4 regions of the Colwellia sp. BRX8-5 genome follow, and region 3 is predicted to be linked to each of the others. Evidence: predicted binding sites of a transcription regulator. Region 3 holds the regulator's gene; each other region holds the start of a gene.
What was found. Region 3 encodes MetJ, which represses methionine synthesis genes. Its sites were predicted from a motif close to TAGACGTCTAGACGTCTA; they were not measured.

Region 1 (7,631 bases), on a different contig from region 3:
ATTACAAGATAGTGAAGGCAGAAGCCCAAGTGATTTGGCGCAAGTGATGAATGGTCTTATTTATGAAGCTAATCAGCGTCCTGAATTAAATCAAGTTTTTAGTACTTACCGCGCTAATGTTCCGCAATATTTTTTAGAGGTCGATCGAAATAAAGCCAAAGCCCAAGGTGTCGCTTTGTCTGATATTTTTATTACTTTACAAGCCCAACTTGGCTCAATGTATATTAACGATTTTAGCCAGTTTGGCCGTACTTATAGAGTAACTGTTCAAGCAGAAAAAGAGTTCCGCAAAGACCCGTCTGACTTACGTCACTATTTTGTCCGTAATCAAGAGGGTGAAATGGTGCCATTAACGACACTGGCTAAGTTAGAACCTATTTTAGGACCAACAAGTATCGGACACTTTAATTTATATCGTAGTGCTAACATTACTGGGCAAGCAGCGAGTGGTCATTCATCAGGTGAGGCAATAGCTATTATGGAAGAATTAGCTGGAAACTTACCTCAGGGCTATATTTTCGAATGGGCCGGGCAGTCTAAACAAGAAATTGAGGCAGGTAATTTAGCACCTGTTCTATTTGGCTTAGCATTGTTGTTTGTTTACTTATTTTTAGTGGCGCAATATGAAAGCTGGACCATACCATTCTCGGTTATCGCAGCGGTTCCCTTGGCATTGTTTGGTTCAATGTTAACGCTGTATATCTTGGGCATGGAGAATAACATTTATGCTCAGGTGGGGTTAGTGCTACTCATCGGCTTATCGACTAAAACCGCGATTCTTATTGTTGAATTTGCCATGGAACTTAGAGCCGCAGGTAAAAGTATTATGGAAGCCGCGCTTGATGCCGCAAAATTAAGATTTAGAGCCGTATTAATGACTGCACTCTCTTTTGTGTTAGGTGTAATTCCTTTGGTTATGTCTTCGGGGGCAGGCGCTAGTAGCCGGATATTCTTGGGCGTTACCGTACTATCAGGTATGTTAGCTGCTACTATATTGGGTACTTTACTTGTGCCATATTTCTATATGATTATTCAAAGGTTGCGCGAAAAACTTAAAGGCTCACCGAGTTAACGAGTTTTTATTGAAATACTTTGCCTTTTAAAAGACTTTTCACTGTGGTGTTAAGTCTTTTTTTAGCTCTAAATAATACGATAGACAACAACTTTATAATTAAGGCGAGCGACGAGGTACTTTATCTAAATAAGCGCTTTTGATAGAATGCGCATCTTTCGACTAACATCGCTAGTAGCAGGTGTTGGTTTTATATTAATCTACAGCTCCGGATTTACGTTCTGGCTGGCTCAATGGGTATTATTACTATGCAAAATATTACTGTCTGTGCACTTTATAAATTTGTGCGCTTAGAAAACTTCGAACAACTTAAATCACCTTTATTAAGCGTTATGTTAGAAAACGAGATCAAAGGTACGTTATTACTCGCTAACGAAGGTATTAACGGTACGGTTGCAGGTACAAAAGCCAGTATCGATCTGCTTTTAGCTCATTTAGAGACGGATGAACGTTTAATTAATGTTTCTCATAAATATTCATATGCTGATGAAAACCCTTTTCAACGTAGCAAAGTAAAATTAAAAAAAGAAATTGTTACTATGGGTGTTGAAGGCATTGACCCATTATTAACCGTTGGTACTTATGTGAAACCAAAAGACTGGAATGCGCTTATTTCAGATCCAGAAGTTTTATTGATTGATACGCGTAACGATTATGAAATTGAAATTGGTACCTTTAAAAACGCCGTTAACCCTAAGACTGAAACGTTCCGTGAATTTCCAGAATATGTTGCCCAACATTTAGATAAAAATAAGCACAAAAAAGTGGCTATGTATTGTACTGGTGGTATTCGTTGCGAAAAATCAACAGCTTACTTGAAAGAGCAAGGCTTCGAAGACGTTTACCACCTTGAAGGAGGTGTGCTTAAATATTTAGAAGAAGTTGAACAAGAGAATTCAATGTGGGAAGGCGAATGTTTTGTTTTTGATGGCCGTGTTGCCGTTGGACATGGTTTAGAGCAAGGCCAGTACGACCAATGTTTTGCTTGTCGTTACCCGATAACAAGCGAAGAAATGCAAAGCGAACACTATGTTAAAGGTGTGAGTTGTCATCGTTGTTATGACAAGTATACCGACGAGCAGCGCAGTGGTTTCGCTGAGCGTGAGCGTCAAATAAATTTAGCGAACCAACGAGGCGAAAAGCATATTGGTGGCAATGTTCAAGATGTTATCGAACAACGACGAAAAGATAAAGTTGCCAGCAAAAAAGCACAGTCGACTAAGTCGTGATGAGCTAGGTTGCTATTTACCCTTTGAACAAAAAAAGCGACTTATTCAGTCGCTTTTTTATTAGGAGCCTTGATGTTTAGTCGTTAAACTAAAAACCAGCAGCTTTTCTAAGTGCGTCAGCTTTATCAGTTCTTTCCCACGTAAATGCAGTAAAAGTATCATCACCAACAGTGACTTCAACAGGTTCACGACCAAAATGTCCGTAAGCTGCTGTCATCTGATACATAGGGTGTAACAAATCAAGCATCTTAGTAATGCCGTATGGTCGTAAATCAAAATGTGCTCTTACCAATTCAATTAATTTTGCTTCAGAGACTTTACCGGTACCAAAAGTTTCAATTGAAATTGACGTTGGCTCAGCAATACCAATGGCATAAGAAATTTGAATTTCACAACGGTCAGCTAAACCAGCCGCAACGATGTTTTTTGCTACATAACGACCAGCATAAGCAGCACTGCGATCAACTTTTGATGGATCTTTTCCTGAGAAAGCCCCGCCACCATGACGAGCCATGCCGCCATAGGTATCAACAATAATTTTACGACCCGTTAAACCACAATCACCTACCGGACCACCAATAACAAAACGGCCAGTAGGATTAATAAAGTATTTAGTATCTTTAGTTAATAACTCGGCAGGTAACACAGCTTTGATAATATTTTCCATCACCGCTTCGTGCAAATCTTCTTGAGAAATCTCTGGATTATGTTGAGTTGATAAAACAACCGCGTCAATCGCTACTGGCTTATTATCTTCATAAATAAAAGTGACTTGAGATTTAGCATCAGGACGCAACCAAGGTAAGACCCCTGATTTACGGACTTCAGCTTGACGCTCTACTAAACGATGAGAATAAAATATTGGCGCAGGCATTAACGTTTCAGTTTCATTGGTCGCATAACCAAACATTAATCCCTGGTCACCAGCACCTTGATCTTCAGGGTTTGCTCGGTCAACACCTTGGGCAATCTCAGGTGATTGCTGACCAATTAAATTCATAATGCCACAAGTTTCACCATCAAAACCAACGTCAGACGAAGTATAGCCAATATTACTGATAACATTACGGGTAATCGCTTCTAGATCAACCCATGCCGTGGTAGAAACTTCACCTGAAATAATAGCTACACCAGTTTTCACCATAGTTTCACAAGCGACACGAGCATTCTTATCTTTAGCGATAATAGCATCAAGTACCGCATCAGAAATTTGATCGGCGATTTTATCCGGATGACCTTCAGAAACTGATTCAGAAGTGAAAAATTGAGTAGACATATAACCTCAGAAAAATGTAATAGTTTAAAATATTTTCGAATTGGAGTTATTCTAACTGCAAGATTAACTATTTTCTAGTTTTTTTACGCCTAGATGGCTAAACGGCTAAAAATAATTATTAATTGTTCATTTATAGAGCAGGAAATTGCTGAAGGGTAACATTCTGACCAAAAAGTACTGACATCAATTTGGCTTGTTGCTGAGATACCTTAGAGCTAAAAAAGTGTTGTTTCGAACTAGATAGAGTACTTGCCAATAATCCTTGGTTTGCCAGTTGCCGAGTAAGTTGATCCGTTACGGGCTGAGCGGTTTCCATGATGGTAATTTTATCACCAACAATTCTTTGTATAAGCGAACGAACAAAGGGGTAATGTGTACAACCTAAGACTAAGGTATCTATATTACTTTGCACAAGAGGTTGCAAAAAAGTATGCAGTATTTCAAGGCACTGTTCACTTTCATGAAGGCCTTGCTCGATAAGTTCTACTAAGCCAGGGCATGGCTGAATATAAATTTCAGCGCCATTTTTATGCTTATTCACTAAAGACAGAAACCGAGTATTTATTGCGGTTGCCCCTGTTACTAACAAGGCTACCTTCTTTGTTTTACTGTGCAACGCAGCGGGTTTTATCGCTGGTTCAACGCCAATAATTGGAATTGAAACCCTCAAACGCAGTTGATCGATAGCGCTAACTGTTGCGGTATTACAGGCAACAACAATGGCTTTTACCTGTTGGCTAATCAACCAGTCAGCAATTTTATTTACCCGTTCAATAATTTCTGCTGACGACTTATCGCCATAAGGTGCAAATTGACTATCAGCCACATAAATAAGATTTTCATTGGGTAAATGCTGATGGATACACTTAGCAATCGACAAACCACCAATGCCAGAGTCAAAAATACCGATCGCTGGTGTGTCAGCATAAACTTGCCCTTGTGGTTTTTTTGATTTGTTGGCTAGATGATTTTGGGTCATGTTGTCTATTGTTATTAACTAACTGATAAAATTCGTCTTTGTTATATTGATTTTTTAGATAAAAGTAAAGCGCACTAGCCATTATTTACTAAGTATGTAGCGTTTACTGCACTTGCCACTTATTTCTCAGTTTGTCTAAAGTGCCATTTTTCTCTATTATTTTATAAGCGTTGGTATATTTAGTGACAATCTTTTTATCGCTATTTAGACTAAAAGCAAAATATAAGTCATGATTAACGACTGAGAGAGGTATAATTTTTTTTAGTCTACTTACCTCTAAATTTAATTTACTCGCTCGCGCCACTAAGGTGCTCTTTGTTCCCGTTATAAAATCAACTCTATTGAGGTAGAGCATCTGTAAGCTTTGCTCTGGTGAAACGACAGTATAAATAAAGGGGTAGTCTTGTTGCTGAAAATATTGAGCGGTACTTGACGAATTAGTGACCGCCAATTTATATTTTTTAAGTTGCTCTATATCAGTGACGGGTGTTTTAAATTTTTCTTGTAAACACCAAGCATAAATATCTTCTCTCATTAATTTACCGCCCCAAATAAATAGATTTTCTCGAACTTTGGTGCGAGATAGTGAAAAGATAAGAGTATTGGGTTGGTTAAGTGCGGTTTTATAAGCTCGAGCCCAAGGGAATACTTGTAAATCAATTTCATCACCGGTAATTTTGAATATTTCCTGCATGACTTCTACGGAGAATCCACTTAGCGCAGTATTCTCTTGATAGAATTGGTAGGGCGGTAATATCTCAGTAACAACAAGTTGCTTAGCGATACTTGATGAAGTATTCAGCATTAGCAACAGCATTACACAAAGGTATTTTATAGGCATATAAACAAGTAAGCTAATTAATAACAATAAGTGTATTAAGTATATAGTAAGTTAGCCTTTTATTCTTTATTTCAGCTGTAACATTATAAATAATATTTGATAAATAAGATGTTGTTAGGTGCTGCGCGGAGGTATCAGGTCTAAGCCTAATATGTTTAAACCTGCGATGGTTTTAAAAAGGATGCTTCCAAGGTGCCGCAGTCCACTTTAGTCCTGAACACCGGGTGTTCAGGGCGGAGGTATCATTTCAACCGTAGGCTTCCCGATACGAGCCGGGCTTGCACAATAGTTAATAATCAACTTCCTTAGTTAAAACTTATCGGCTCAGGGACATAGTTAACATACAAACACCCCAGAAGACGAAATTAGTATAGCTAATTTTTCAAAGCGATTTAAGTGTTTTTTTGTAACTTAAGTTTGTTTGTTTTTTTAGTGAACAGAGGTTGCTGAAAAATCAGGCTTTCTTGAGGTATTCGGAAATTACAGCTTGTTTGATAGTCGCTTGTAGTAAATCAATTTTACTTTGCATCGCAGCACGTTCATCGATAATTTCTTTACGAGCAGCTAATAAATCATTAGATAAGTTAAGTGCAGTCATTACTAGTGATTGTTCAGGTGTCTTTATAGAACAAGTTTTACTGTCTGTTAGCAAACGTTGGTTTAACTCTTCCGCGGCTAATAATAAAGACGACTCTTGCCCGCTAGGACATGAAATCTTCAGTCTTCTATTAGCAACTTCAATGGTAACCGAGTGTTGACTCATAACAGGCTTATTCTCACAAAAACATCTTAATTAATAGTAATATATACATATCTGAGCACTATAGCGATGAGCAGTACACTATGCAAGCGTTCTCTAGGGTTTTCTCCTTTTAATCTCTAGCATCATAAAAGCGTGAATGTTACGATACCTTGCATTAACTCACGCATTTTATTGATGATTAAAACATGTCCAACGAAACCTCTTTAGACTTTGCCTCAGTGCAAGCAATTCTTACAACAGAAAGTATTACCGTCCATGGCGCTGAATTACATGGGGTATTAACTGGCTTAGTTTGTGCCGGTTTTACCTTTGAAAGTGAGGACTATATCGTGATGATTAATGACTTGTTTAACAACGGCGAAGGTTTACCTCGTGCCGTTAAGTCGTTGGTGAAATCAATGTTTGCAAAAGTTTGGCATGACATTATTGATGACTCTTATGGTTTTCAATTAACGTTACCCGATGATGACGATAGTATAGTTGAACGTGGCCATGCCTTAAGTGTTTGGGTACAAGGCTTCAATTTAGGATTCGGCCTACAACAAAAAAACAAAGCGGTATTATCAGAAGACGTTAAAGAAGTCCTTATTGATTTTGCTGAAATCTCTAATTTGTCTGACGAAATGGAAGAAGACGAAGATACCGAGCAAGCCTATTTTGAAATAGCTGAATATGTCAGAATTTCTGCTTTATTGTGTTTTACCGAGCTAGGCTCACCGCCAGAAAGTAAAAGCGCAGAAGATACTGTCCACTAAAAAAAGATCAAGTCATGAATACATCAACTTTAGTTAAAAATACTTTATTACCTTTGGCAGAATTCATCCAACGTCGTGCTCAATTTTTTGCTTCGATGCCAGAAAATTCTATTGCGATATTTTCCGCTGCACAAGAAGTCACGCGTAGTAACGATACCGAATATGCTTTTTGCCAAGATAAAAGTTTTTATTATCTAACGGGATATAACGAACCTGATGCTGTTTTAGTGCTGATTAAATCTGCTGATAAGGGAGAAGAAAATCAACAAAGTATTTTATTTAATCTTGAGAAAAATGCCCTTCAAGAAGTCTGGCACGGTAGGCGAGTAGGACAAACGTTAGCGGTAGAGCATTATGGTGTAGATGAATGTTTTCCACTAACCGAAATAGATCAATACCTCCCTGATTATATTGCGGATAAAAGTCACTTGTTGTTTTGCCAAGGAAAAAGTACCCGCTTAGATAGCCAAATATATGCATGGTTGTCAGCGGTTAAAGCGCAAAGCCGCCTTGGCGTAAAAGCACCGACACTATTGGTTGATTGTCGAAATATTATTGAAGAAATGCGTTTAATCAAAAGTGCCGGCGAACTCGATATTATGCGTCAAGTAAATATTATTAGCGGTGCGGCTCATGCCAGAGCGATGAAACAGTCAGCGATTGGTAAATTTGAATACCAATTAGAAGCGGAAATATTGCATGAATTTGCCAGTAAT
Region 2 (7,631 bases), on a different contig from region 3:
GTACTCGACGGTGATGCCTACGTACTCAATGGCAGCAAACTCTATATTACCAGTGCCAGCTTTGCTGACATCTTTGTTGTTTGGGCGGTAACGGACGCGACCGCTCGAAAAGGTAAGGGTATTTCATGTTTCTTAGTGGAAGCAAATACACCAGGTATTACGGTCAGTAAGCCAGAAGAAAAAATGGGGCAAAAAGCATCACCTACTAATGAAGTGAGCTTTAGTAATTGTCGGATACCTGCTAGTGCCATGATGGGCAAAGAAAATAAAGGCTTTGGCGTTGCTGTCGGCGAACTTGCGGGCGGTCGAATTGGTATTGGTTCATTAGCGCTAGGCATTGGTTTAGCCGCCATGGATTACGCTCGTGCTTTTATCACTGAACGTAAGCAGTTTGGCCAAGCATTATCAAACTTCCAAGGTTTACAATGGAAACTTGCCGAACGTTACACAGATTTAGAGGCAGCCCGTTTATTGTTAATGCAAGCTGCTTATACTAAAGAACAAGGGTTACCCTTTGGTAAAGCCGCTTCTATGGCGAAGTTATTTGCCGCAGAAAAAGCGAATACTGCTTGTTATGACGCTTTGCAATTAATGGGCGGTGCCGGCTATATTAAAGAATATCCGCTTGAGCGCATGGCTCGCGACGTACGTATTACCACTATTTATGAAGGCACCAGCGAGATCCAAAAAATCATTATTGCTCGTGAGTTATTAAACGAAGTCTAATTATTATTAGACTTATATGATACGAAAGCTGAATGTCCCTTCATTGATAGGCGTTCAGCTTTTTGCATTAAGGCACTTGCGCTTTTTATAATTGCCCCAAAATATAGATTATAGACGCTCATCAATAAACTAAATGGAAGTGAATGTGACTACAAATGCCATTGAAATCACCCTAGAAAATTTTCAACAAATTATTTTAGAAGAATCAAAATCGAAGTTAGTCTTAGTTGACTTTTGGGCGGCACAGGTCCCTGAAAGTTTGGAGCTAAAAGATAAGCTAGCCATCGGCTTGCAGGGTTTTGAGCAGTATATATTATACGCCACGGTTGATTGTCAAACTCAGCAACAAATTGCCCAACAATTTGGTATTCAAGGTTTACCTACGGCGATTTTAGTGAAAGATGGCCAACCACTTGATGGTTTAACTGGGCCACAAGATGACGACAATATAAAAGAATTTTTAGCGAATCATTTACCTAAAGAAGAAGACTTATTACTCATTCAGGCGCAAAAGTTATTAGCTGATAATAATATTAATGATGCCTTCACGGTCATTAATAGTGCTTATCAACTTAATAGTGAACGTGCCGACATTAAATTAATGATGGCAGATGTTTATTTACAAACGGGTAAAATAAGCGAAGCAGAATCTTTATTAACCACTATTTTAATGGTTGACCAAGACAGTCACTATCAAGCGCTTATCGCTAAACTTGAGCTTGCCAGTCAAGCCGCCGACTCACCAGAAATTAAAGCACTAGAAGCACAGTTAGTGGACGACGTTGACAACATTGCTTTACAACATCAACTTGTTGCGCAATACAGCCAAGTCAACCGACATGAAGAAGCGTTGACGTTACTGTTTCGTTTAATGCAAAAAGATAGTAGTGATGCTGCAAGCAAAGATCTTTATCTTGATGTGTTAAAGGCTTTACCTGATGGCGATCCATTAGCCAATAAATTTCGCAGAAAACTGTATACCTTGATGTATTAAATCAGTACTTGGCAGTAGATGCGTAACACTGATTATTTCAGTGTTACGCACTTTGTGAAAGGTGAGGTTTTACTCTCAAGCTGACAATATGGCTTTAAGTCTCTGATGGTTTTAATTTACCCACGAACGTTTTTCTAAATTTTGCGAGCTTAGGCGAAACAATCGCCTGACAGTAAGGATTACCAGGATTATTATTGAAATAGTCTTGATGAACATCTTCACCAGAAAAGAACTCTGACGCTTGAGTTACTTCGGTCACAACCGCTGAGCTATACATATTGCTGGCGTCGACTTCTTTAATAATATCTTCAGCAATTTGCTGTTGTTCTTTGTTGTGATAAAAAATCCCTGAGCGATACTGGGTTCCTATATCGTTACCTTGACGATTTAATTGGCTGGCATCGTGTAGCGTGAAAAACACTTCTAATATTTCACGAGAAGTGATCGCTGTGCTATCAAAGGTTAACTGCACGACTTCTGCATGACCGGTTTGACCCGAGCAAACGTCTTCATAAGTTGCTAGCGCTGCGCTACCGCCCATATAACCTGATACGGCAGATTTAATGCCGATTAATTGGTTGTATGCACCTTCAATACACCAAAAGCAACCGCCTGCCAGGGTGATTTTTTCTTCATGTGATGACATTAAAATAAACCTTAATAAATTTGATTAAAATAACTGTATAACAATAGACGTTTAGATGTCTATATGTTTTTATCTGAAATTTAAAATAAACTGTTTTTGATCAGTTAAAATTATAAAAATTAGCGTAACATCAACAAATACGATTAACCAATATAAAAATATTATGTCTTTATTTTTTAGAAAGTTTAACCAAGTTCGCACCGTTCTTTTATTGCGCAGTGCGGCAATTATTATTCAGCTGATATTAATACTTTTTGTTAATGGCGTTTTAAACTATCAGCTGCCTTGGTTACCGCTCATTATTGTTATTTCAATTGAAGCTTTATTTACGTTAGTCAGCTATTTATATTATAAATCTGGGAAAGAAGCCGATAAGCTCGCCTTACTTGGGCAGATTTGCGCTGATATCTTATTTCTCTCACTTATTTTGTATTTTAGCGGCGGAGCAACTAATGCTTTTGTCTCGTTATTACTTATTCCTATTGCTATTGCTGCTGTGACGTTAACACCGCTGTTACTTGGAAGTGTCGCACTATTAGCGATTGCTTCATACAGTGTTTTATTGTGGTTATTACCCATGTCAGTAATGCATGGCAATATGCAAAGCCACTTTATTGGTATGTGGATCAATTTTCTTTTTTCTAGCATTGTTGTTGCAACCGTTGTTGGCCAAATGGCACGAAGAATTTCTCAAAAAGAACAGGCGATAGCTGCTTTTCGGGAAGAGCAATTAAAGCAAGAAAAAATTATGTCATTAGGGGTCGCTTCTGCGCAAATAACTCATCAGCTCGCTACTCCCATAGCAACTGTACAGCTGCTTGTCGATGAACTCAGTGAAGAGCTACCTGAGCACCCAGCGATTGTTGACCTACAAGGACAGTTATTACGTTGTAGCAGAAGTTTAGCTGAGTTTCGTAAAATGGTTTTTGAGATTAAAGAGCAAAAGTCAAAAGAGGTACTTTGTGCTGATATTGTGCAAGAAATGCGTGATCATATTAACTTAAATTATCCTGATGTTAGGGTGAACTTTTTGTCTGAGACGCACCAATCAATACTCAGTGAAAACGCTAAAGTATTGGCTGATGCTTCATTATTGCCAGCGATTTTAAATTTAGTTAATAATGCGATTCGAGCCACTAAAGCCAGCGGTAGTGATAAAATTGAGTTATCTAGCTTGTTTGATGAAAAAAATTGGCAACTCAGTATTCGTGATTTTGGTTGTGGTTTTACCCAATTAACACTAAGTGAGTTAGGCGTTAAACCCGTAAACAGCAAGCAAGGGTTAGGTATGGCGGTATTTTTGAGTCATGCAAGTTTAGAGCGATTAGGTGTGACACTTACCTTAACCAATCACGTTGCCGGTGGCGCATTAGTAACGTTGAAATTACCGTTAGTGGTTAATGATATGCAGGAAAAAAGTGAATGAAATTATTAATTGTTGAAGATGACAGTACCTTTGCTAATACGCTTAAAAGGCGTATGGAAAAACATGGCTACAGCTGTTGGTTGGCCGATAATATTAACGATGCATTATTAACCTGTCATCGTCAATTGCCTGAATTCATATTGCTCGATATGAAACTCCATCATGAAAGTGGCTTAAATTTGATTAATCCGATGAGGAAGCTATTGCCAAAGAGTCGTATTATTTTATTAACTGGTTTTGCCAGTATCGCTACTGCAGTTGACGCAATAAAGCTTGGCGCAGATGATTACTTAACCAAGCCGGTCGATACACAGACTTTATTATCGGCCTTAGCTAAAAACGCTAACAGTTCGTCGCTAAAAAAATCAACATTGGTTGCAAATTCAGCAACAAACATTATAAATGAGCCAACGTTGTCAACCGAGCAGGTTGAATGGGAGTATATTCAACAAGTCTTAAAATTTAATAATGGTAATGTTTCAGCAACGGCTCGTCAGCTTTCAATGCACCGCAGAACCCTACAACGCAAGCTACAGAAAAAGCCAACGGTTAATGGTGAAGTTGATTAACCTTAGTTTTCAATATTATAAGCAATATGCTGGTGAAACCTTAACGTTAATTCATCTTTATTAATGGGGATTTCGAGTTCGGTCGCTAATAAACGCATTGCCTGTTCTATTTGGTTAATAAACTTGCCATAGCCGCTGTGCTGGGAATCTTCTGCGGTAGCCACAAAGATAAGTTGTACGTTATCAACTAACTCATCGGCTTTCCATTTACTCACCAAGCCACAGGGACTCTGTTTAGGGTTATAACCTAACATTTGTAACTCACCCATCTTAGAAATTATTTCATGCAAACTATGTCGGACAATGGGGACTAAACCATTAGCGATTAACGCCCCATTATTTAAATTAAAGCGCTTAGCCACCAGTGAAAAAGTATCAGTTAAATAAGTATAAAGCGGATTGTATGGATCTTTAGAATTGGCATCAATGTCGACTAAACCCAATAAACGATTATCAATCGTTAGATTAATTACCGCATAACTTATTGCCGATGCGTTCGGTGTTATAACAACGTTTTGTGATTTATAGCGTTCATCAATCGGCCGTAATTTATGTGCTTGTGTGCCTAAGCAGCCTTTATTTTTAGCAAATAAATCATAAGTAAGATGTTGATGATCACGTAAACGTATCGCTTGGTTAGGTAATTTTGTTTGCTCGATAAAACTATGCAGTAACCGAGTCACTTTTTGATGAAATGCCGCGGCATTAAAACGAATGTCGTCGCCAGAGGCTAAAAACAGCAGGGTGATCTTTTTTGCGCGAATACTGGCATCAAAAAAAGAATTTTGTAATTGATGATTTTGAGGATCGTAATAAAATAAAATTTGCTGGCTGGTTTGCCATTGGTGCATTTCTTGACTGTAGCGAACGCGAACTAATTTATCGTTAGCAATAAATAAGCTACTTTGTATCGCATAGTCATTACTTAGCGTAAATAATAATTGTGATAAACTTTGATAAAAATCATAGTAAGGTTGAGTGCTATGCGTTGAAATATTTGGAGAAATTAACTCTATTAATTCATCGGTAATGGCAAACTCAGCTAAAATATATTGGTTATCTCGCGCATTTGAAGGAATATAAGCTTTGTGCGCCGCACTGCGTTTTCTTATTATAGACATGTTCGTTCCCTGTTTGAAGTTAGTCGATAAACTTAGGATGATTATAAATAGACCTTGTGACACTTTTATGATGTTAAAAGGTTTTGAGTTATTATCCCGACAAGAAAATTTAATAAGTAGAGAAACTATGTTTTCAGATCAACAAGCTTTGCTCGATGCTGTAAATCAAATAATGCCTTTTGGAAAATATGCAGGTAGACCCTTACTAAAATTGCCAGAGCCTTACTTAGTGTGGTTTAAATCAAAAGGTTTTCCTGAAGGTAAGCTAGGACAGCAACTTGAATTAATTTACGAAATAAAACTCAATGGTCTTGAAGGCATGTTAGAACCACTGTTACGCTCAAGTCGCTTAGGTATTCCACAACATTAAAATAATTTTTTATATAAAAATAACTTTTAATAATCATAGGTAATAACGCTTGTTGCTAACAAATTGTTTTATTTATTTAATCTTATAATTAGGATTTTTCAGCTCTCAATCATTAACTGTCGAACACTTTTTAATCGTAATTTTACTTGATTTAGCCTCTTGCTTATTCTTAACTGAATTGTCGACTGCTGTTTTATTCGACAAGTATTAATAAGTATCACCAAGACAATGATGGAGAGTTATCGATGCAAACAAAGAAAAGAGATCGTCTAGGCAGAGCACATTCCAATGGTTATAAAGCAGGCCTCACCGGAAAAACAAAAGAAAAATGTCCTTATCAAAATACAGATGCAAAATCAGAATGGCTAGGGGGTTGGCGTGATGCGTTAACGGATAAAAATCTAGGACTATTCAAGTTATAAGTTAACATCTTATTTTTAATAAAAAGGAGCCCTTTGCTGATGTTTACTAAGGGCTGTATCTTTTTTTAGTTAACCTTATGCTTGTTCAGGCAACTGCCAGTTTATCGGAGTCATATTTTTTGATTGTAACCATTGGTTGGTTTTTGAGAAATGCTGACAGCCAAAAAAACCGCGATATGCCGATAAAGGTGAAGGATGTGGCCCGTTTAATACAAAATGCTTTTCGGTATTAATGTTTTTTCCTTTCTTTTGCGCATGAGCTCCCCAAAGTAAGAATACACAACCGCTACTTTCTTGATTAATGTGCTTTATTACTGCATCAGTAAATGTTTCCCAACCTAACTTAGCATGAGAATGAGCCTGTGCTTGTTTGACGGTTAAAACCGTATTCAGTAATAGCACCCCTTGCTCTGCCCACTGCGTTAAGCAACCGTGGCTTGGCTTATTAAAGTCAGCAAACTCATTAACAAGCTCTTTATAAATATTGACTAATGAAGGTGGGACGTTAATGCCGGGTTGCACAGAAAAAGCGAGTCCATGAGCTTGATCTTCACCGTGGTAGGGATCTTGCCCTAAAATAACCACTTTAGTGTCTTTAATATCTTGATAACAAAAAGCATTAAAAATATCGTTTTGCGCAGGAAAGATAACTTCGCCCTTTGCTCGTTGTTGAGAAATTACTTGGTTTAGTTCGATGAAATATGGCTTGGCTTGTTCTTGATTAATAAGTTGTTGCCATTGCGGCTTAATATTTTGATTTATCATGAGGTATAAAAATGGCCGTTAATCTAAATTAACGACCATTATAAACGTGTTTTTAACTGAACGAAATTAGTGATCGTTTAATAATAAATAATCACGTAAGTCGCTAAAGTTAGCGGCCATATCTTTTGATAAAATGGTTTCGCTGGCGCAGTCAGCAAGCTCTTTTGGTAGACCGATTGGTTGTCCTAAAATACTTTCAACCACCTCTTTGAATTTTGCTGGGTGTGCGGTGCCTAAAAACACACCAAATTCACCTTCATCTGCATTGTACTGTAACGCTTTATAGGCAACGGCTGCATGTGGTTCACTGATGTAACCCAGCTTGGCTAACTGTAAAACAGTTGACTGTGTTTGTTCTTCATCAATTGAAACTGAACTAATACAATCGCTAGGAACTATGCCAGACTTTAGCATATGTTCAACGCGAGGCCAGTTGTTAGGATCGCTAACATCCATAGCATTTGAAATTGTCGCTACAGTAGCATTAGGCGTCCACTCACCTGTTTTTAGGTAACGAGGCACAGTATCGTTGGCATTTGTTGCCGCAATAAATCTTTTTATCGGTAAACCGAGTGCTTTAGCAAATAAACCA
Region 3 (7,631 bases):
ATTTTTTATGCTCAACGACATTGTGCTCGTCGCGATCTTTTTTTGAATTACCAATATATATACCCGCGCCAATACCATCAATAAGATACTTAACCGTTTCTCGATAATTTATTTGTAAGAGTGCTTTACGCTCTTCAATAGGTAAGGTTCGATGGGGATCTTTTTGATAATCTGCACCACGCAAAATGGCTAGCGACTCGGGGTGGTTATTACCGATATCTTGTAATAGCGCCGCCATGACCAGTGGAATTTTTACTTTCTCTACAAAGGCTTGATAGGCCTCGGGATTATCTTGAGCCAACGTTTGATATTGCTCTGCGTTGATATCCCCCAAAGCACTCTTGATATAGGGCTCAACAATATGTTGATCCATGCATAGTCGGTCAAGTAAACGCAAACATAACACGCTTTTATAAAGCGGTTTATGTTGCTCGTTGGTTAAAGCAATTTTTCGCCCCTGGGTGGGGCTCACTAATTGTATGGTACCTAAAAGCTGGCTAGATTTACGATTACTGTCTTCAAAGCAATCACCCTCAGACAACTTGATGATCTCTTTACAGAGTTTATAGAGGTGTTGATGACGCTCATTACGTTCAAAGCGCAATTCCTCGTAATAATTGCGTTGTTCACGTTCGAGTCTTACCCGTAAAGTTTTAGCTTTATCCGTGGCTGTTTGCCGACTAACTTTTTCAATATTTTGCTTGAGCTCATCTAACTTATGCTCAATAAAAGATTGTTTTTCATAGTACTCAATCGCACGCTCAAGAACGGAATCATTTAATTGGCTGTGGCCATAAATTCTGCTTAAAAGACTTTTTACTTGGCTGGTAAAATAGCTGTCGCTATAGGTTTTATTTTCCATGTAAATACAACTTGGTGCCTGTGCTAAGTAGCTACTTTTTTTAATTATCTAAATGCTAGTTAATAATGCGATAACAGACAAGTGTTTATTAGTATCGATTGAGAAAAAGCACAACCTACAAGTTGTGCTTTTTCTCATTTAGCGTATTAATGCCTAGTGTAGTAATAATGATGATAGCTAGATTATGCTAATTTAACTTAGACCTTTGATTTTAACTTGGTGTTTTTTACCGGCCAGTTGCTGGCAAATACTCACTAAGTCTGAATGCAGGCCACCCGCGGTAACATCACGACCCGCGCCTGGTCCACGAATAATAAGCGGGTTATCTTGATACCATTGGCTCTTAATTAAAAATATATTATCACCCGGAGTTAACGAGGCAAAGGGATCATTCTTAGCAAGCGTCGCAAGATAAACCTTAGCGCTCAATTGGCCTTGTTCGTTGACACAGAATTTTGCAATATAACGAATACAGGCTTGCTGTTTAGATGCGCTAGTGAGTTGTTCAGCAAAGTAACTGTCCAAGTCTGCTGACTTTGCTAAAAATTCAGTCGTTGATAACCCTTGTAAGGATTCTGGCACTAAATTTTCGCATTCAATATCATCAAGTGATAATTCAAAACCTGCCATACGCGCTAAGATCAGTAATTTTCGTTGCACGTCTCGCCCAGACAGATCTTCTCGTGGATCGGGTTCAGTGATCCCTTGTGATAAGGCATCCATTAATAAGGTTGAAAACGGTACACTGGCATCATAGGTTTCAAATAGCCAAGAAAGCGTGCCTGAAAAAATTCCTGATATTTCCGTTATCTTATCGCCACTTTTCAATAAATCGTTAATGGCAAAGTTAACCGGTAAACCGGCGCCAACAGTAGTACTGCCTAACCATAAGCTTTTATTTTCAGCCGCGGTTAATACTAAGTCATTATAACGAGCGGTACTGGCAGAAGCCGCCCATTTATTGGCACCAATAACATGAATACCTTCTTTAAAGAACTCACTGTATAAATCACTAAAATGTTCGCTAGGGGTGATATCGACAACAATTAATTCGTCGTAAGGATGGTTCGTTAACCACGACATCAATAAGGCATTATCACAAGGCGTAGCATCTCTTTCATAAAGCGACATTGCTTGATTAACATCGATACCATCGGTATTAAGCAGTGCTTTTTTAGAAGTGACTAAACCGACTAAATGAACGTTCTCTAACACAGAGACTCGATTGAGTTGCGCGGGTAACAAGTCTAAGAATCGTTGACCTATATTACCAAGCCCTGAAACAACAACACCTATGTGTCGAGCGTCTTTAGTCATATCATAATGAACATTATTAAGTAACTCACCGGTACAACTCTGCTGAAGAATGGCGATAATACTATGCTCACTTAACGAGTTCACCACCTGCAGTACATGAGTATGTTTGAGGGCACGTTTAAAACGCGCTTGGATATTACCTTGATTTACCACACTATGACCAACAATCGCTATAATCGACACCGGTGTGAATGATACTTCGGTATCATGACTCGCCAGCCACTGACTCACTAATTTTTGTTGTGTTTGGTGGATAACCATAAAGCCTTGCTGAACATCACTACATATCGCAGAAAACTCATTACTGGCTTGTTCACCAAACGAACCGGCTAAACTGGTCGATTTTACCAGTAACAGATCGTTAAGCGAGGTAACCGACAATTCCTGTTTAGCAATTTGACCAAATTTTCCTATCTCTGTACCAGAAATTTCAGGATCAAAGCTACTTGCTACATGAAGGTGTGTGCTGTGGTTAGTGAGCGGCTGTAAGGTTTTTGCATGCAGAACCGGGTTACCTAAGCGGCCCAATTCTTTCGCGACACCATTAGGTAAGCGATGTAATTTACGGGCAAGTGGTACAATACGAGGATCGGCACTATAAATGCCATCAACGTCAGTCCATAGGGTAACATTCAGCGCGCCCGACAGTGATGCAATAATTGTTGCTGAATAGTCACTACCATTACGACCTAAAGTACAGGTTTCACCTTGAGAATTTTTAGTGATATAGCCAGTAATAACCGCCAACTTTCCTTTTTGTAAGTTCTGCTGAAAATTTTGACTACTTTGCTGATTGTCGACTGCACAGTCTTTATCATTATTGATAACCAGAAAGTCACGCGCATCAATAGCATAACTTGGACAAACTTTTTCACTTAACACCGCCGATAATAAACGCGCCGACCACAGCTCACCAAATGCCAACATATCTGCATGGTGTTGGCTTGGCTGATCAGACAACCAAGCCGTTAATTGTGTTATATCATCAGACAAAACCTTGATAAGGTCTGCTGCACTGCTAGGGTTCAATAACTCACCAATTAATGTGCTTTGTGATTTCTCTAGTGTTTCAATAGCCAAAAACAGCTCGTCACTTTTTTCAAGTGCGAGTTTATAAATATTGAATAAGTCATCCGTAGTGTTCCCATTTGCCGAAACAACAACTAAATCATTTAGTTGACAGTTTTGACGAATAATATCAACCACACGTTCAATACATTGGGTAGTTGCTAAGCTACTGCCACCAAATTTGTGTACATGAATAGCATGCTTCGCCAGTTGATTATTCCCTGATGATAATTGTTCTACTGTATTTGACTGTGTCATTTTCACTCATTAATTCTTCTACTAAAAATAGTCTACAACTTTAAATTTGGCTTGCCGATAAAGCTTGTTCTAAGTCATTAATAATATCACTAACATCTTCAATACCCACAGAAATTCGGATTAAAGATTGAGTAATACCCGCTGCAATTTGTGCTTCAATTTCCATACCTGCATGGGTCATCGTTGATGGATGACTGATTAAACTTTCAACGCCACCTAATGACTGTGCCAAGGTAAATAGTGATAAGTTGTCAAAGAGTACTTTAACCGCTTCAACACCACCTTTTATTTCGAAACTCATCATAGCGCCAAAATCTTTTTGCTGACGCTTAGCAATTTCGTGTCCCGGGTGATTTTTTAAACCAGGAAAGTATACCGCGTTAATTGCTCGATGATTTTCTAAGTATTTTGCAACAGCATTAGCATTTTCTTGATGCTGTTTCATGCGCAGTGGTAAGGTTTTTAAGCCACGTAATGCCAGATAACTGTCGAAAGGTGAACCCGTAATACCAATACAATTTGCCCACCACGCTAGCTCTTCACCCAGTTCTTTTTCTTTTGTTACTAACACCCCACCCACAACATCACTATGACCATTAATATATTTAGTTGTCGAGTGAAAAACAATATCAGCACCTAATAATAGCGGTTGCTGTAACAAGGGAGAAAGAAACGTATTATCTACTGCCACTAAAGCACCAACAGCATGACTGGCTTGAGTAACCTTTTTTATATCAACCAGCCGTAATAATGGGTTACTGGGTGACTCAATCAAAACTAATCTTGGCTTTTGTTCAAGCGCTTGCGCTAACGCTTGAACATCGTTTTGATCAACAACAAGCACATTAAATAAGCCACGTTTTGCTAGGTGGGTAAACAAGCGATAACTTCCACCATAGCAATCATGTGGAATAACAACCGTATCTTTTGTTGTCAGTAACTGACAAATTAAGTGCACCGCTGACATTCCTGTGCTGGTAACAATGCCTACAGCACCCTGCTCTAAATCAGCGATAGCTTGTGCAAACGTGCTTCGAGTGGGGTTGCCTGTTCTGGAATAATCAAATTGGCGCTTATTGTTGAAGCCTTTTAAAGCATAAGTACTCGATAAATGAATGGCAGGAACAACCGCACCGTGATGTTCATCACTATTAATGCCGGCTCTAACAGCTAATGTTGCTGGTTTTTTGCTTGTCATTTTTTGCTCCAATCGGGCAGTAAAATCAAATAGATGTTTGGACGTCTATAACTCTAAACGCTTTACTTTTGTCGGTCAAGAACTTTAGACTTCTAAACTTCTACACATTCGTTATTGACTCAACGCCAACAACCAGTAAAATCTAGCTTATAAAAAGTAATTTAGCTAAACAAAGGTAATTAAATGGCAAAGTGGAATGGCGATTATATAAAACCATACGCCGAACATGGTAAAAAAAGTGAGCAAGTTAAAAAAATCACGGTCTCAATCCCGTTGCGGGTACTGAAAGTGTTAACGGATGAACGTACTCGTCGGCAAGTTAACAACTTACGCCATGCAACTAACAGCGAATTGTTATGTGAAGCTTTTCTGCATGCTTTTACCGGACAGCCTCTTCCTGATGATGGCGATTTAACAAAAGACAATACAGAGATGCTACCTAAAAGTGTGCGCGAAGCCTTAATAGCAAAAGGTATTACCGACTTCAGTCAATTTGAAATTGAAGACGAGTAGCTTAGGGTTTTAATACACTTCCTTAAAAAGACGCTCTGGCGTCTTTTTTTATGCCCATACGGTAAGCATCTACAATAGCCAGTAACCAACAAGTTAATAGCGTATAGGTTAATGTACTCATTAAGATAGGGTCAACAATAATGGGATTTTTTGACATCTCAGCGATCAGTGCTTGGCTATTGAGCGCAACGTCACCTGATTTAACTTTATTAATAAGTGGCTGATATTGCCTCATCACTTCTTCAATATAAAAATATACCGTCACAGAGAAACTTAAAATAAATAACGTAGCCCGTAGATAAGCGTGACAAATTAGTTGGCCAATACCCGGGTAAACAAGTGCTGAGAGTAAAACGGCTTTCGTTGAAGTTTTCATTGTTATTCGTCCTACTCAATATTGTCATGCTTTGCCATCGGTGACATTGTCTAAATAGATGCTGTTACTAATGATTTATCTGGAACATAAATGACGTACAAAAGGTAATAATGCAGCGAAAGCAGCGATGCCTTGGAGCCACCATGACCATTCGTCCTAAATAACCTACTCTTTACCATCTCGGTAACTGCTGCTGCGTTACCCTACTTTCTACTTCCTGACCCCTGCGTACATGCAGTCACTGCACCGTGACCTACTATTTGTCATAAATAAAAAAAGGAGAGTCGAGCTCTCCTTTTACAGCGTTATTAATAAATACTACTGATTATTCCATATAGTTTTCAGGTAATTCTAGGGCTGCCACTCCAGACTCAACCGCCGCTTTAGCAACGGCAAGCGCTACTCGACCACACAAACGTGGATCCATCGGCTTAGGAATAATATACTCCTTACCAAAGGTCAAACTTTTCTCACCACTAGCATCTAACACTTCTTGCGAAACAGGTTCCTTTGCTAATTCACGAATTGCATGGACAGCGGCAATTTTCATCTCATCGTTAATCGTTCTAGCGCGAACATCTAAAGCGCCACGAAAAATAAAAGGAAAACATAACACATTATTGACCTGGTTAGGGTAATCAGAGCGACCTGTAGCAATAATAAGATCATCACGAACAGCAAGCGCTAATGAGGGTTTTATTTCAGGATCTGGGTTTGAACAAGCAAAGATAATTGGATTGGGTGCCATTAATTTTACATGCTCAGCAGAAAGTAGATTGGGTCCAGAAACACCAACAAATACATCTGCGCCATCGATAACATCTTCAAGGGTACGTTTATCAGTATTATTAGCAAACATACGCTTATATTCGTTAAGATCATCACGTCGGGTGTGAATCACACCTTTAGTATCAAGCATGTAGATTTTTTCGCGCTGAGCGCCACATTTGATTAATAGTTCCATACAAGCAATCGCTGCTGCGCCTGCGCCAAGACAAATAATGTTGGCATCTTTAATACTTTTACCTTGGATTTCCAAGGCATTGATCATTCCAGCAGCAGTAACAATAGCCGTACCATGTTGGTCATCGTGAAATACCGGTATTTTACAACGTTCAATAAGTGCCTTTTCAATAGCAAAACACTCTGGTGCTTTAATATCTTCTAAGTTAATACCACCAAAACTGTCAGCGATGTTGGCGACCGTATTTATAAATTCTTCAACTGTCTTATGTTTAACTTCGATATCAAATGAATTAATACCTGCAAATCGCTTAAATAATAATGCTTTGCCTTCCATTACCGGCTTAGCCGCCATACCACCTAGATTACCTAACCCTAAAATAGCGGTACCATTGGTAATAACAGCGACGGTATTGCCTTTGCCCGTATATTTGTAAACATCATCGGGATTTGCCGCAATTGCGCGAACCGGTTCAGCAACACCTGGGCTATAGGCGAGTGCTAAATCACGGCTAGTTTCAGCGGCCGTGGTTAATTCAACACTTATTTTTCCAGGTGTTGGGAATTGATGGTAATCAAGTGCTTGTTGGCGAAAGTCAGTCATGATTGATCCTATGCGTTAGGTGAATTTATTGTCTTATATATGCCATTTTTCACGTTTTATTTTGTTTATATACAGCATAGTTTTATAGACTCGTTATCAATCAAGATACACCTTTGTCTGTGATCTTTAAAAAGTAACGGGTATATACTATTGTAATCTTACATTTTGTTCCAACGTTATTCTTATATAAAAAAGTGCTAGAAGCTATAACAAACATACCCTTAGCCCTTTTGTATTGCACATCATAAAACTAAATATTCGCTATACAGCTTAATCTATTCACCGTATTTTATGACCACTTTTATAAACTTCTTTGACTTAAAAAATTTAGCCATCGATTTTTCTTTTTTTCAATACACAACAACGAATTTATCGGTGAAGTTATCCAATTAATAATTAATCTTCATCAACGTTGTCACTATCGCTTATTACGTTGATTAATTGCTTTTGAATTTATATTCAATAATGGCCA
Region 4 (7,631 bases), on a different contig from region 3:
CCAATAAGTAACGGCAAGTCAAAATTAAGACGTTTCATTTCTTTAGCAACATGCACCATTTCATCAAGTGACGGTGTTATCAAACCTGACAATCCAATCACATCGACCTTTTCGGCTTTCGCCACACGCAAGATATCATCACAAGAAACCATGACACCTAAATCAATAATTTCGTAGTTGTTACATTGTAAAACAACACCGACTATATTTTTACCAATATCGTGGACATCACCTTTTACCGTTGCCAGTAATATTTTACCGTTTGATTTTATTTCAGTTTTTTCAGCTTCAATAAATGGATTTAAATGAGCAACAGCTTGTTTCATCACTCGGGCTGATTTTACCACTTGTGGCAGAAACATTTCGCCAGCACCAAATAAATCGCCAACGGTATTCATACCATCCATTAATGGTCCTTCAATAACATCAAGAGGTCGTTCAGCCACTAGCCTTGCTGCTTCAGTATCTTCGACAATAAATTCATTAATGCCTTTAACCAAAGAGTATTCTAAACGCTCTTTAATCGGTAGCTCACGCCAGGTTAAATCAGCCTTATTATTTTTGCTCCCCGCTTGCCCGCGATAAGACTCAGCCACATCAAGTAAGCGTTCTGTTGCGTCGTCATCGCTATTTTGTATGACATCTTCAACAGCAAGACGGAGATCGTCAGGAATATCTGAATAAATAGCTAACTGACCTGCATTTACAATGCCCATGTCCATACCATTTTTTATTGCGTGATATAAAAACACCGCATGAATCGCTTCACGTACTGGGTTATTACCACGAAATGAAAATGACACGTTAGAAACACCGCCCGAAATCATCGCATGAGGTAGGTTTTCTTTTATATCGGCAACCGCTTCAATAAAATCTACCGCATAGTTATTATGCTCTTCGATACCGGTTGCGACCGCAAAAATATTGGGATCAAAGATAATGTCTTCTGCAGGAAAGCCTATTTCATTGACTAAAATTTCATAAGCACGTTTACATATTTCATACTTACGTACCCGTGTGTCTGCTTGACCTTGTTCGTCGAAGGCCATAACAATAACAGCCGCACCATAACGGCGTAGAAGTTCAGCTTGTTTACGGAAGTTTTCCTCGCCCTCTTTCAAGCTGATTGAGTTAACAACCCCCTTGCCCTGAATACATTTCAAGCCTTCTTCTAAAATATCCCATTTAGAAGAATCAAGCATAATAGGCACTTTCGCGATATCTGGCTCACCAGCAATTAAATTCAAATAACGGATCATCGCCGCTTTTGAATCAAGCATGCCTTCATCCATATTTATATCTATAATTTGCGCGCCATTGGCAACTTGTTGCAGGGCAACAGCGACGGCTTGTTCGTAATTTTCTTCGGTAATTAAGCGCTTAAATACAGCAGAGCCAGTAACATTAGTTCGTTCGCCAACGTTAACAAATAATGAACTTTCCTCTATGGTTAACGCTTCAAGCCCGGACAAACGACAAGCAATTTTCCTGGCGCTAATTTCCCTAGGTTTTACATTGGCAACCGCATCCGCCATACCTTTTATATGCGCTGGCGTTGTACCACAACAGCCACCAATAATGTTAAGGAATCCCGATTCAGCCCACTCATTGACATGAACATTCATATCTTCGACGCTGAAATCGTATTCACCAAAGGCATTAGGCAAACCTGCATTAGGATGAGCTGAAACAGCAAAGTCTGATATTCGACTCAATTCTGCCACATATTGTCTTAGTTCAACCGGACCTAATGCACAGTTCAAACCAAATGAAATAGGTTTTGCGTGGCGCAATGAATTATAAAAAGCTTCGGTGGTTTGTCCTGACAATGTTCTGCCTGATGCATCAGTAATGGTACCCGAGACCATTACAGGTAAACGTAACTGTAATTCATCAAAAACAGTTTCAACCGCAAAAATAGCCGCTTTAGCATTTAAGGTATCAAAGATAGTCTCAATAAGAATAATATCTGAGCCACCTTCAATCAGTGCTTTCGTTGATTCTATGTAGGCATCTTTTAATTGATCAAAAGTCACATTTCGATAAGCAGGATCGTTAACATCGGGTGAAATAGAACATGTTCTGTTCGTTGGCCCTAAAACGCCGGCAACAAACCTTGGTTTATCAGGGTTTTTAGCGGTGAATTCATCCGCTGCTGCACGGGCTATTTGTGCCGCCGCTAAATTGATTGCCGCACTGTACGACTGCATATCGTAATCTGCCATCGCAATCGTGGTGGCATTAAAAGTATTCGTTTCAATAATATCAGCACCCGCTTCAAGGTATTCATAGTGAATAGCTTTAATTACCTCGGGTTGTGTAAGCACTAACATATCATTATTGCCTTTGACATCAAGATGCCAATCAGCAAACTGTTCACCTCGGTAATCTTGTTCTTCAAATTTATAGGCTTGGATCATCGTCCCCATAGCACCATCTAAAATAAGAATTCTTTTTTGTATTTGTTGCTCAAGACGACTAAATGATGCTGATTTTTTCATACGATTTCTCTACTTTTACTTTCAAACTTAATTTAATGACTAGATATATCCGACACTGTTTATATTTCTGCGTCTGGGTGTATTGCTTTAATATTTGTTGCATCTAGCTTGTACGGTGTGATCTGATAAACATAATAGTTTAACCAATTAGTAAATAATAAACTGGCATGACTACGCCATGAACTGTGTGGCACTTTTGTTATGTCATCATCAATATAATAATTATTGGGCATAACTGCATTAACATCAGCCTTAAGATCACGTTGAAACTCTTCATCTAGCGTGGTTGAGTCATATTCTGGATGTCCGGTTAAATAGACTTGTTGTTTATTTTTGCTCGCGACCACATAAACGCCTGCTTGTGGAGATTCAGCTATAATTTTTAATTCAGGAATTGATAGGTAATCAGACTTATCAATATATCCAAATCGTGAGTGTGGGACATTAAAAAATTCTTCAAAGCCGCGGGTAAGCTGTTCTTTTTGGTCGATGGGGCTATGCTGAAAAACACCAGATAATTTTTCTTTTCTTAAATGTCGTCGCAATCCATAGTGATGATATAGAGCGGCATGAGCAGCCCAACAAGAAAACATTGTTGAGGTGACATTTTCTTCAGCCCAATCAAATATTTCACAAATTTTATCCCAAAAAGTTACTTTCTCGTATTCCATTAACGCCAATGGTGCACCGGTTATAATTAAGCCATCGTATTGAGTATTTTTAATGTCATCAAAGAGGCGGTAAAAATTATCTAAGTGCTCTTTCGGCGTATGTTTCGATTCATTGGCGTGAATACGCACAAAATCGACATTTATTTGTAAAGGTGTATTAGACAATACCCGTAATATTTGAACTTCTGTTTCAATTTTATTAGGCATTAGATTGAGAATAGCGACTTTCATTGGGCGAATTTCTTGACTTGCCGCTCTACGCTCAGACATTACAAAAATATTTTCTTCACCTAAAATAGACAAAGCAGGTAATAAATCTGGAATTTTAATGGGCATAGCGTTTACCTAATCAAATAATGTCAAACAAGCATGAACACTTCGTTCTCTACTTTCATTTATTAACTTATATTCTGGCTACCAATCAACATACAGGTTTCGACTAACTCAAGCACTACGAATGATAACGGATATATAAATATTATCATTTTATGGTACGTGGATTTTTAGCTATGTCAACATCTAAACGTATAGACGTCTATAATGTTTTTTACGTTAATATTATTTGTCATCTATAACCCTAGCGAGTAAATATTGGTGGAACTAGCCTAATAGAGTGCTACGTAGATAAACGGGGGGTATTGGGCAGTAAAGATGCTTAGGTAAAATACTATATAGCACATTAAATAACGATAGCATAAGAGAGCAAAGTCACTAATTAGATATAAAAAAGCCACTGTAAATACAGTGGCTTAATAATTGTTTAAACTTTTATGTTTAATGTGTAATGTGTAATGTTTATTCTACAGCTTCTTCTTCTTTAGCTGGTTTTTCACTTGCTCTTACACTTTTAATTAACAGTAAGTCGCGTAAACGCTTATCAAGTTCTTTTGCCATTTCAGGTTTTTCTGCTAAAGATTTAGCCGCATTTGCTTTACCTTGGCCAATACGATCGCCATTGTAGCTATACCAAGAACCGGCTTTTTCAACCATGTTATGCAAAACGCCTAAATCAATTAATTCACCTAAGCTGTTAATACCTTCGCCATATAAAATCTGAAATTCTGCTTGTTTAAAAGGAGGCGCTATTTTGTTTTTAACCACTTTTACGCGGGTTTCGTTACCAATAATTTCGTCGCCTGCTTTTACAGCACCGATACGTCGAATATCTAAACGAACAGAAGCATAAAACTTAAGTGCATTACCACCCGTTGTGGTTTCAGGAGAACCAAACATTACACCAATTTTCATACGAATTTGGTTAATGAAAATAATCATGGTATTAGATTTTTTCAAGTTACCTGTCAACTTACGCATTGCTTGTGAAAGCATACGGGCTTGTAATCCCATATGAGAGTCACCCATATCGCCTTCAATTTCTGCTTTTGGTGTAAGTGCAGCAACAGAATCGACAACAATAACGTCTATAGCACCTGAACGCGTTAGCATGTCACAAATTTCCAATGCTTGCTCACCGGTATCAGGCTGAGAAACAAGTAATTCGTTAATGTTAACACCTAACTTTTCAGCATAAATAGGGTCAAGTGCATGCTCAGCATCAACAAAGGCACAAACTTTACCGTTACGCTGAGCTTCAGCAATAACTTCAAGCGTTAACGTTGTTTTACCACTTGATTCAGGACCATAAATTTCAACAACACGCCCAAGTGGCAAACCACCCGCACCGAGTGCAACATCAAGCGCCAATGAACCTGTAGAAATGGTTTCAACATCCATGGTGTTATTATCACCAAGCTTCATAATTGAGCCTTTACCAAATTGTCTTTCAATTTGACTTAATGCTGCTGCTAATGCTTTTTCTTTATCGTCTTTCATGTTTGTTCCGCCGATGTTGCTAAGATTTCGTTTTGATGAAGCAAGTATACTGTATGACCGTACAGTATCAAGCTTTTTTACAACTATTTTAATTATATTATCAAAAACAAAACAAGGTGACTTATAAGTTATTGATAAAAAAAAGAATAACAAGCACCGATAACTTTTAACTATTACTCATCAAAAAGTTACTATTTATATTATCACGGTAAAATCCTTGCCTAAACTTTATCGTATTCAGTAAAAATTTTAGTTAAATAAATAGAGTCTAAATTTGCCAGTTATGACATAATTGCCACCTTACTCTTTCATTGAACTTATGAGTTACCGCATAGAAATGACCACAGCAAACTTAGACTTATCCTCACACACCCCTATGATGCGCCAGTACTTAACCATTAAAGCTGAGTTCCCTCATATTTTAATTTTTTATCGCATGGGTGACTTTTACGAGTTATTTTTTGATGATGCGAAAAAAGCATCTGATTTGCTCGATATTTCATTAACCGCTCGCGGCAAGACAGGTGGCAATGCAATACCTATGGCAGGCGTTCCCTATCATGCGGTGGAAAATTATCTAGCAAAATTAGTACAACTGGGTGAATCTGTTGCTATTTGTGAACAAATTGGTGACCCAGCAACCAGTAAAGGCCCTGTTGAACGTAAAGTTGTTAGAGTTATTACCCCAGGTACGGTGAGTGATGAAGCATTATTACTTGATAAGCATGACAATCTAATTGTTGCGGTAAGTGAAGGTAATAATAAGTCATCGCAACGCTTTGGGCTGTCTTATCTTGATATGACCAGTGGTCGCTTTGTACTGACTGAGCCAAATACCATTGAACAGTTACAAGCTGAACTACAGCGTTTATCTCCTGCTGAATTACTCTACAGTGAATCGTTCTCAGTGCCAGGGTTACTAAAAGGCTATCAAGGATTAAGAAGAAGACCTGAATGGGAGTTTGATTTAGACACAGCTACTAATTTACTAAATACACAATTTGGCACTAAAGAACTTTCTGGCTTTGGTGTTGGTGATAAATCATTAGGCTTAATGGCCGCTGGTTGTTTATTTCAATATGTAAAAGAATGTCAACGCAGTGCGCTTCCTCACATTCGAGCCATTATTTGTGAGTCTTCTGCTTCTGGTGTCATTTTAGATGCGGCAACTCGTCGTAATTTAGAACTCACGCAAAACTTACAAGGTGGCTTTGAAAATACCCTAGCATCGGTATTAGATAAGTCAGCGACACCAATGGGTTCTAGATTACTAAAACGTTGGTTACATTTTCCTTTACGTGATTTAAACATATTAACTGCACGTCAAAATGCAATTAGTGAACTATTGTCACAAGATTTAACGACTGAATTATTTAGCCAACTTAAATCTTTTGGTGATATTGAGCGTATTGTTTCTCGCATTGCCTTACGCTCTGCGCGTCCAAGAGATTTTGCTCGTTTACGTAATGCTTTAAATCAATTGCCTGAACTTCAGCAACATTTACAAACTTGTCAGCAAGCACATATCACTGAATTAGCGTCAAAAAGCTTTCCAATACCCGACTTACACGACTTATTACAGCATGCTTTAGTTGAAAACCCACCCGTTCTTATCCGTGATGGTGGCGTTATTGCCAAAGGCTATCATGAAGAACTTGATGTCTTACGTGACTTAAGTGATGGAGCAACTGAATTTCTTGCCCAACTCGAAGCGCGTGAAAAAGAACGTACCGGTATTAGTTCCTTAAAAGTAGGCTATAACAGGGTTCATGGCTTCTTTATTGAAATGAGTCGTACTGCCGCGAACGATGTACCTGATGATTATATTCGCCGACAAACCTTAAAAAATAACGAACGTTTTATTACCAATGAACTAAAGCAACACGAAGAAAAAGTGCTTAGCGCACAGAGTAAGTTTCTCGCCTTAGAAAAACGTTTATATGATGAATTGTTCGATTTAGTGTTACCTGATTTAGAAAAACTGCAATTACTTGCTCAAGCTGTCGCAGAACTAGACGTTTTAAATACCTTTGCAGAACGCGCAGAAAGCCTAAATTATGTTAAACCAAGTCTAAGCCAAAATGACGGTATTGAGATTAAAGCCGGTCGTCATCCTGTCGTTGAGTTAATGACTAGTGAGCCCTTTATTGCTAATCCTGTTACCTTAAATAATGAACGTAAGATGTTGATCATTACGGGTCCTAATATGGGCGGTAAATCAACCTATATGCGTCAAACAGCGCTCATTGTTTTATTGGCTCATATTGGTTGCTATGTCCCTGCTGATGCGGCAAACATTAGTATGGTTGATCGAATATTTACCCGTATTGGCGCTTCTGACGACCTAGCGAGTGGTCGTTCAACCTTTATGGTTGAAATGACAGAAACCGCAAACATTCTCCATAATGCAACAGAAAAAAGTTTAGTGTTACTTGATGAAATAGGCAGAGGAACCAGTACTTATGACGGTTTATCTCTTGCTTGGGCTTGCGCTGAAATGCTGGCGATTAAAACTAAAGCCTTTACTTTATTCGCTAGTCATTATTTTGAGCTAACCCTGTTAGCCGATCAGATACCAAGCTTGGTTAATGTTCATTTAGATGCGGTTGAGCATGGTGATACCATC

Region 1: metK (methionine adenosyltransferase) is a predicted target of MetJ. The motif match lies at 3,668-3,685, and genes of this name have one in related genera.
Region 2: msrA (peptide-methionine (S)-S-oxide reductase MsrA) is a predicted target of MetJ. The motif match lies at 2,411-2,428, and genes of this name have one in related genera.
Region 4: metA (homoserine O-succinyltransferase) is a predicted target of MetJ. The motif match lies at 3,693-3,710, and genes of this name have one in related genera.

Annotation. Positions count from the first base shown of each region.
Region 1 is NZ_JACGVR010000016.1:37,669-45,299, reverse strand. It holds gene H4J62_RS12005 (efflux RND transporter permease subunit) at 1-1,072, shown strand, start outside; gene H4J62_RS12000 (rhodanese-related sulfurtransferase) at 1,321-2,301, shown strand; gene metK (methionine adenosyltransferase) at 2,390-3,577, opposite strand; gene murI (glutamate racemase) at 3,708-4,556, opposite strand; gene H4J62_RS11985 (ABC transporter substrate-binding protein) at 4,660-5,361, opposite strand; RNA gene ssrS (6S RNA) at 5,578-5,759, opposite strand; gene zapA (cell division protein ZapA) at 5,852-6,160, opposite strand; gene H4J62_RS11970 (UPF0149 family protein) at 6,346-6,915, shown strand; gene pepP (Xaa-Pro aminopeptidase) at 6,930-7,631, shown strand, end outside.
Region 2 is NZ_JACGVR010000012.1:525-8,155, forward strand. It holds gene H4J62_RS09855 (acyl-CoA dehydrogenase family protein) at 1-726, shown strand, start outside; gene H4J62_RS09860 (tetratricopeptide repeat protein) at 872-1,720, shown strand; gene msrA (peptide-methionine (S)-S-oxide reductase MsrA) at 1,815-2,366, opposite strand; gene H4J62_RS09870 (HAMP domain-containing sensor histidine kinase) at 2,530-3,792, shown strand; gene H4J62_RS09875 (response regulator transcription factor) at 3,789-4,361, shown strand; gene H4J62_RS09880 (DUF3083 family protein) at 4,364-5,482, opposite strand; gene H4J62_RS09885 (DUF3820 family protein) at 5,610-5,852, shown strand; gene rmf (ribosome modulation factor) at 6,098-6,274, shown strand; gene ung (uracil-DNA glycosylase) at 6,350-7,039, opposite strand; gene thrC (threonine synthase) at 7,106-7,631, opposite strand, start outside.
Region 3 is NZ_JACGVR010000032.1:165-7,795, reverse strand. It holds gene H4J62_RS16335 (hypothetical protein) at 1-862, opposite strand, end outside; gene metL (bifunctional aspartate kinase/homoserine dehydrogenase II) at 1,055-3,505, opposite strand; gene metB (cystathionine gamma-synthase) at 3,546-4,703, opposite strand; gene metJ (met regulon transcriptional regulator MetJ) at 4,887-5,216, shown strand; gene H4J62_RS16315 (hypothetical protein) at 5,239-5,592, opposite strand; gene H4J62_RS16310 (malic enzyme-like NAD(P)-binding protein) at 5,918-7,159, opposite strand.
Region 4 is NZ_JACGVR010000028.1:12,154-19,784, reverse strand. It holds gene metH (methionine synthase) at 1-2,501, opposite strand, end outside; gene metA (homoserine O-succinyltransferase) at 2,561-3,508, opposite strand; gene recA (recombinase RecA) at 3,968-5,005, opposite strand; gene mutS (DNA mismatch repair protein MutS) at 5,343-7,631, shown strand, end outside.